2 regions of the Sporosarcina sp. Y1009 genome follow, and region 1 is predicted to be linked to the other one. Evidence: riboswitches for the same ligand, from Rfam matches in the RefSeq annotation. Region 1 holds a riboswitch; the other holds the start of a gene.
What was found. Region 1 has a riboswitch for cyclic di-GMP ahead of AC25Y1_RS18180 (Cna B-type domain-containing protein). Riboswitches for the same ligand answer to the same signal wherever they lie in the genome.
Positions count from the first base shown of each region.

Region 2: another riboswitch for cyclic di-GMP. It lies ahead of AC25Y1_RS04940 (sensor histidine kinase); the one in region 1 lies ahead of AC25Y1_RS18180 (Cna B-type domain-containing protein).

Region 1 covers NZ_JBYHFO010000024.1:5,390-9,515, reverse strand. The annotation lists gene AC25Y1_RS18180 (Cna B-type domain-containing protein) at 1-1,625, opposite strand, end outside; cyclic di-GMP riboswitch class I at 1,683-1,768, opposite strand; gene AC25Y1_RS18175 (MerR family transcriptional regulator) at 1,981-2,724, opposite strand; gene AC25Y1_RS18170 (hypothetical protein) at 2,796-3,605, opposite strand; gene AC25Y1_RS18165 (DMT family transporter) at 3,643-4,126, opposite strand, start outside.
Region 2 covers NZ_JBYHFO010000003.1:86,124-90,249, reverse strand. The annotation lists gene AC25Y1_RS04955 (C40 family peptidase) at 1-69, shown strand, start outside; gene AC25Y1_RS04950 (S1C family serine protease) at 114-1,343, opposite strand; gene AC25Y1_RS04945 (hypothetical protein) at 1,594-1,737, shown strand; cyclic di-GMP riboswitch class II at 1,972-2,055, shown strand; gene AC25Y1_RS04940 (sensor histidine kinase) at 2,129-3,421, shown strand; gene AC25Y1_RS04935 (response regulator) at 3,423-4,061, shown strand.

The DNA of each region.
Region 1 (4,126 bases):
GTTTGTGTGGTATCTTGACCATTGGCTAGCAATGTGATGGTCACCGAATCTGTTTTACTGCCCACCCACTCCTTAACCACATTCACCGTGACTTTTGCATCATTGGTGTTGGTGAATACAAATCCTTCATTAACAGAGCCGCTCTTTACCGTTGAATAGCCTGCTATTGCCACTTCTTCGACTGTGTAAGTAATTTCTTGCCCATTCGTATCGTCGTACCTATTTAAATTCGCGAATGAATCTGACCAATCATTTTCTTCATTTAATACGAGATTAGTTCCCGTATGATGCCCATCGGCTAATAGATTAATAGTTACAGACTCTGTACCTGGCCCTATCCAGACTTTGCTTACATCAATATTTAGCTGAGAGGGGGTATACGTATTCGTAACCGTCAATCCATCCAATGATTTAACATAGTTGATCGGCACGGTTTCTTCATCTACCGTGTACACATATTTCCGACCATAAGGATCATATTCGCGAATTTCTTCCCAAGTATGCATCCACGCAGGACTTTCACTTCCATTTAACACTTGCGAGTGCTTCAACTGAATCGCTTCATCTTCTACTTGTGCCATAAGTTGAAGGGTAATTGCCGGTTTATTCTCCGGTCCGCCAACCCAAACTTTATTGCCTGTTATATCTACTTTAGGGATAGTAAATATAAGATTCCCTTTAATGTCATGTCCCCCACCTATACCTTTTACAGAAAAAGAATACTTACCGCTATCATCCAAATTCAGGTCAGCTAGATTAAACTTAAATACTGTCCAGTGTGAGTCGCCTGTATTCCCTTTCAATCCATCTGGTTCATACTCCATATTGTCTACAAAAATAGATACCCAAGAATTGTATTGGTCCATATTTTCCGTTTGGACACCATTTAGAATCATATGTTCAAGCGCATGCGTCGCTTTTATAGCTGCATATACAGTATCCCCATTCGCCCAAACTAATTCTGATAGTGTGTGCGCATTTGTCGAAACACCTTCAATTTTTGAAGGGACTACAATCGCATTTGGATCAATCGTGTAATGTCCCGGGGTAGCAATCGCCATTGGCATAATGGCTCCTAAATTCTTCTCAATTGCTTCATCATCTACTTGCGCCTCTTCAGTTTCCGCTATCGCCGATTCATCCTCTGTTTCCGGCTGAATATACGTATGTGTCACTGTGTAATTTTCAATCGTTGTTTCATAGCCTACGACTTCCGAACTTGTTAAACCATACTTGTTTAACGAACCATCCTTGTCGTACTTGCTTAGTCCATCAAACAAATAGGATGTTCCTCCATTCGCAAGTGTCGCCGTCTTAACTTGTTCACCGGTTTGTGTGTTTACTAGAGACAATATGATAGATGGTGGATTGTCAGCTTCTGGAACATTGACCCATAGATTCGAAACCAAAATCTCCGTTTTCTCATCTATAACTGGTTCAGCGGGTTCCGTCTCCTCAACTTCCGGTTCTTCAACTTCTTCGATCGAATCCTCTAACTCCTCCGTTGCTTGTGACGTGTCAACAGATTTTTCGCCTTCTTTAGCAATTGCCTGCAGCGATGGTAAAACCATTGATAGAATAATCATCCCTATCAATAGCAAAACGGATGACCGTTTTAAAACCATGGATATAATCCCTCCTTTTCTTTAATTTCCAAACGACAAAAACCCGGTCGCAAGTAGATTCGCGACCGGACTGTCATAGCAACTATGCCTTAGACTCCAAAGTTTTGCGCCCTTTAATTTCTTAAAGTTTGCCTAGTATTCTATGATAAAACAAGGACTTTTGATGCGGTGGCATTGGTATTACCTTTAGCATATAGAACAAAAACTGCATCCGCTACTGACGAACGTCAGTAATTTCAGTTGATTGTGTATATTCTATGTAAAAAGAATATTTTTATAGTTTTTGGGATGTTATCAATAAAAAATGCTACGCAAACAATTGTCATTGACAATCATTTGCATAGCATGAATGAAATTAATTATTATCCGCAAAAACTTTCATTGCCCCCTGCATGAATACAGCAAGTCCTTCACCAAACTGGTCGATGTTTTTTGTAAATCGCTCGTCAGCAACATACATTTCACCTAGTCCAGCGAAAGCTTCTAGTGAATAGTTGCCCATCTTGTTCAAAAAAGTGTACCATCCCTCAATCCGCGTTTGCGCTTCTTTCGATGCTGGATCTGTATGGCGGATTTCAGCTAAACTGAAGTAAATCCGGTTCATTTCCTCACCAATCTCCGGGCCAAACTGTGCGACCTTTTTGTTCGACTCATTAACCGCTTTATCACCCCACCTGTCCCTAGCTTCCTGTTCGTATGGGTTTTTGCTAAAATCGAATCCTTGAAATTTCTCCTCTTTGGACATCCTGACCTCTCCTTTCTCATGGCGAATTGTTTTCTCAATCGTAGCGATCATTTCATCCAATTGCTGTCGTTTAGCAAGGAGCATATCCCGTTGCATGTCGAAAGCTTCCTGGCGATCAAACGATGGACTTGAAAGCAATTCTTTTATTTTCTTTAGAGAGAAGCCGAGTTCACGAAAGAATAGTATTTGCTGTAAGGTTGCTAAGTTTTCTTCGGAATAAATCCGATAGCCCGCTTCCGTCAAATCATCTGGAACGAGCAAGCCGATGTCGTTGTAATGATGGAGAGTGCGCACACTTACTCCTGTCAACTGCGATACTTCTTTCACTTTCATCGTGTGTTGGCCTCCCTTCATCACTAACAATAAACTATGACGTAACGTGAGAGTCAAGGATGAATTTATTATAGGTTTAAAGTCGATACCCTCTACTTCTTCAACCAAAAAAAGAAAATCATCGTATATGCGAGTTTTTCTTCTTTTGAAATATGGTTACCAAAACGGATATAACTGTGAACCGCCTCGGCTTCAAATGCAGGATGCAAGGCATAAGGAAAACGGCCGAATCGGTATTGGGCTGCCATTTTACCGTTGTCGTCTACGACATCGATATCGCCGGCTGTATTTTTCGCTGCAAGCTCCCGCCAAACCCGATCATTTTCATGAAATAAAGTTCCCTTACTTTTAAGGATTGATTTCGTAAGCCATTGCTCAAAATAACCAATCCTTTTTCCGTCCCTGCTATGTAGTGTTAAGAGAAAACGGTTTCCGTTATTCCACAAGGTAAATGACGCTAACAGTTCATCTTTCATATCAAGAATGTCATACGTAGCGGGGATTATAAAACCTTCCGATAGAAATTTAATCGCAGTTAATTTACGCGCAAAAGGTCTGCGCTTTGTAGGAATGATATGAAATAATGAAACGCCTTTTGCATCGACGTTATGCATTGTCGGATAAAAAGACGGCATCCACTGCATGATTAACTCATCGATGTTTTCAAACTGGACGTCACTCTCGCTATCAGCCATTGTTTGATCACTAAGGTTCTGCTGCGCATTGTTGAAAAACAGTCCTGAAATCAATAAAGAAATTGTGGCAATTCCTGAAACAATAAGCGTTTCTCCATTCACCACAAAACTTTCGAACCAAAAAAAATAATACACAATCGCATAGACTGCTGTAATGCCGCCTCCGATAAATGAAACAATTGACGTCTTCCGGTAAATTTCTTTCAATCCTGCTCACCTCACCCATTTTGCACAGCCTGATGTATCAATCGATTTTACGGGTTTTAATTCTTAAGAAACTAAATTTCGTTTCGGACAATAGAATGGCACAAAGGATAAGTACTGCGCCAATACCCATTCTGAGCGTCAATACTTCGCTTAATATCGCGACTGAAAATACCATTCCCCAAAATGCTTCGGTCGATAGAATGATGGCAGCTTTCGTGTCTGAAATATATTTTTGTGCAATGGTTTGAAGTAAATAGGCGATTGTCGTTGAAAATATTCCTAGATAAATCAATGGATATAACCCAGCTGGCTCAAACGAAAATGTAGTCTCACCTTTCGATAACACGACAATTATTCCAATAACAGCCGCAACTACCATTTGAATGAATGTTAGTAATACCGGGTCTTCGTCCTCGACGAATTTAGCCGTGTAAAATATATGAAAAGCAAACGCAAATGCACAGCAAACTGTTAAGAAATCCCCAAGATTTATTTCAAAAGATAATTGAAGTGATAATACT
Region 2 (4,126 bases), on a different contig from region 1:
GTACACGTTCGCAGTTTGAGCGATCCTTATTGGAGCAAGTACTTCCATAGTTATAGAAGCTTTAAATAATCAATATAGAAATGCCCAGTCGATTTTCGTCGACTGGGCATTTATTATTGTTCAATATTTTTTATGGCGTAGTCGCCGTATTCGTCGATGATCACAGTGAATGTTGCTGCGTAATCGATTGTTTTAACTTCGTCGGTTTCGGTGTCATGATAGGTAAAAATCGCGTTTGCTTGTACTTTTGCTTCATTTTCCCCAATCGTGACGTTTGTGATTGTTGAATCTACTGCCTGGAAGACTCGATTCTCCCCTGCTAAATCTTTTACTTGTTGGACACCAATCTGTTCTCCTTGGCTTCCTGGTAGTAAGTAAGTCCAGTAGTATTCGAGTTTCATGTCGTTTAGTGAATACGGGATGAGCTCGTAATAACTGTTGATGAAGCTTCTTAGTAATTCGTCGTCGAGATATGCACCTTCCACATCGTACATGTCCTCTGGGTCTTCAAGAACTTGTCCTGTATTTGCTGCCCATGTGTTGAGTTGGTCCATGACTGTGTACATTGGGATTGCGTAGCCAATGTTTGGGTTGTTTTCTAAGATGAGCGAGTTGATGCCGACGATTTTGTTTGTTTCGGCGTCGATTAATGGCCCCCCGCTGGATCCTTGTTTAATGTTTGCGTTCATTTCGTATAAGTTATTGTATTCATAGTCGTCGAAGAAGCTTTTTCCGAATCCAGTAATCGTGCCTTCTGTTGACGTATTGGCAATATTCTCTGGACTTCCTAAGGCAAAGACTTTTGTGCCGACGTTGACTTTTCCTGTTTCCATGGCCATTGGTTCTTTCCCTGCCAGGTCTGGAACACGGATGAGTGCAATGTCGGTTGTGTCGGAAATTCCGATGACGACGCCGTTAAGTTGTTGGCCGTTACTGTTCGTAACGGTTATGTACCCCGCGTCTTTTGCTACGTGGGCGTTTGTGACGATATCCCCTTTTGTATTAAATAGAAAACCTGAGCCTTGTTGTAAATCGGAGTCGATTGTGTAGACATAAGATTTTGCATTTGCAATTGTGGAGGATAAATCTGGTTCTGGTGCGACCGGGATGGTTGTTTCTTCTTCTTCTTCTTCGATTTCGTCGGTCGTTTCTTCTTCTATTTCTTCTTTAATTAAGTCTGGATTGATTTTCATGCTTTCAAAAGCAATTTCATCAAATGATTCTGGCAGTGTGATTGGATTTGATGCGGTTTTGGTCTTGTCAAGTTGAAATAACAAACCGGTCAATACCATAACCAGTGCTACTAGTATAATTCCTTTGATCATCGTTCGTTTATTTTTCATCGTCTCAACTCAATTCTTCTATATTCCTTTGTTATATCAGACGTTTAGGTCGATGTATTGTTTCACTAATCTGCTAAATAATAGTATAGCAGATTCCTATCAGATTATGTTTTTTTCTAAAAAATGGAACATTTAGTAGAAGTTGTCGGTGAACTTGAATTATGCCTTATTCGAGTACCTGATTTTTATGTAACCCTTGTTTTTCGGGACGGCTGGAAAAGTGTGGGTTATTGTCAAAATTTCAAAATTATTGAGGACGAATATCCACTTATCGGGAAGAGGTATCGAAAGTCTACTTTTCTATACCACGGCTACACTTGATGCGATTTACGAACAGGCTCTTGAACAAATGAAAGGAATTTCAACTTCGAATGGAGCTGAAGATGGAAATTAGATTGATATGATTTTATACTGAACGGGAGAATTGATGGTGTGTCCATCAATTCTTCCTTTTTTTAATTTATTCCCGAATAAGAGAACACTAGATAGGCAATACTTACCTGGACAGGATATGGGTCTTAGTAATGAGACGAATCTTAGTTTATTCGACAAAATTAGAACTGAACTCGTGTCATGAACTGACATAAACCTGAAATTACTTAGGGTATAATGAGTTAAACAATTGAATATTAAGTGTGGAAACTGTGATGTACGTCCTGTATTTGGGCACCTTGGGCGTACGGAGTGACTGGTGCAACCGGCCTGGCTAATTTAGGATTTTCGTCCTATTTAGCTGGGCTTTTATTACGATAGGCGGGGGTGGCTTATTGAGGCGGTTTATTTCTTTGACTGCACTTTTACTATCTATCTCATTAGTTCTTTTTTATAGCACTCTTTTTTCAGACATACAGATTTTTCTTGTTAGTTTTCTGGTCACATTACTCGTGAGTTTATTTTTAATACTAAAAGATCGCTCGGATTTAAGCGATAAGCATGATGCGCTTTTCGTTAAGAATCATGAACTAATTGCGGCCAATTTGGCATATGAAGAGACGCTTAAACATATAATGTCTCTTGACCACCTTTTGGGGAATTTTTCATCCAAGCATAGTCCGCAGCAACTTGCTGATGAAATGATGACATCTTTGCTGACATTCATGCAGCTAGAGGCTACTTTTGTTTGGATTACTAATGTAGATCGTGTGACTAGTTATCTTTCTACTTCTTCTCAAAATCCAAATCTTGAATGGAGTCTTAAGAAAGAATGGGTTACGATTCGTGGTCAGCGAGAGTCGTTCATATGCATGATAGATTCTGATATCTATTTAATGCGAGTCATTAGATCGTCCAAGAAGATTGGTGTTTTGGGTGTTCAGATTACAGCTACTAGTATGGATGATCTCCCTTCCCTATTTATAAAAAAGTTTGAATTTCTAAGTGATCTTGGTGAAATTATGCTTGAAAGAATATATTTGGACCGAATGATTGCGCAAACGATGATTATCGAGGAGCAAAATCGGATTGCCAATGAAATTCATGACAGTGTGTCGCAAAGATTGTTTGGCATTGTGTATTCGCTTCACGGTTTACAAGCTAATAACAGCATTTTATCCAAAGAAGAATTAGATGAGGAGTATAAATTTCTTTCACAGTCTGCCACCTTAACGATTAAAGAGCTTAGGTCTGCGATTTATCGTTTGAGTTCTATTAAAAAAGAAGAGAAACCATTTTTCAATCGCATAAAGAGTTATTTAGATGACTTTGCTCGACTTTATGATATTCGTATTGACTACCAACTTATAGGAGACGAGATTACGATACCTGCTGAGTTAAAACAAGGGATTTTTCAAATAATAAGTGAAGCTTGTGGGAATGCGGTTCGGCACGGAGAATGTCGGGTTATCGTTGTGAGATTAGAATTTCTTGAGGGAAAGTCTGTATTGGTTATTCAGGATGACGGGATTGGTATTCATGCGCTGAAAAATTTGAAAGTTAAAGGGATTGGCCTCCACAATATGCAGAAAATTGTCCGGTCATTTGACGGTACGTTCTCGATAACTAGAAGACTTCAAGGCGGTACTGAAGTGAATGTAGCGATTCCCAATACTACGAAAGTAACGATGGAGGTAATCGGATAATATGAAAGTTCTTATCATTGATGATCACCCGTTAGTTCGAAAAGGGTTAAAGACCATACTGACTTTGGAAGGCATAGAAGTCATTGGAGAAGCTATGAATTATAGAGAGGCGATGGCGCTGTTTAGGACTCAAAAACCTGATTTGGCTTTGATTGATCTACGGTTGGGGTTTGAGTCTGGTTTGGATTTAATCGCGGAGGCGCTTCTATTGAAATTAGATTGTAAGTTTGTTGTTCTTACCTCTTCTACAGATGAGGCTGATTTTAAGCGTGCGAAGGCAATGGGTGTGGATGGGTATGTTTTGAAGGAGGCGTTGCCTGAGGAGCTGGTTCATGCGCTTCGGGTGGTGGCTGGCGGTCGGAAGTATTATGATCCAGGTGTTATGGATTTATTGATAGATTTACGTAAGCCGCTTCGGGTGGATGGTCAGTTTGAGCAGTTGACACCGAAGGAAAAAGAGGTTTTGCTTGAGTTGGGGATGGGTCATTCGAATAAGGAGATTTCGATGAAGTTGTATATTACGGAGTATACGGTTAAGAAGCATGTGAGTCAGGTGTTGGCGAAGTTGAATTTGGCGGACCGGACGCATGCGGCTTTGTATGCGAATGTTAAGGGGTTAGTGCGGTATGTTGTGAATTAGTGAGGTTGAAACTGGGATGTGTAACTGGTGTGTAACTGGTGTGTTGATTTCCACTCCAGGCGGAC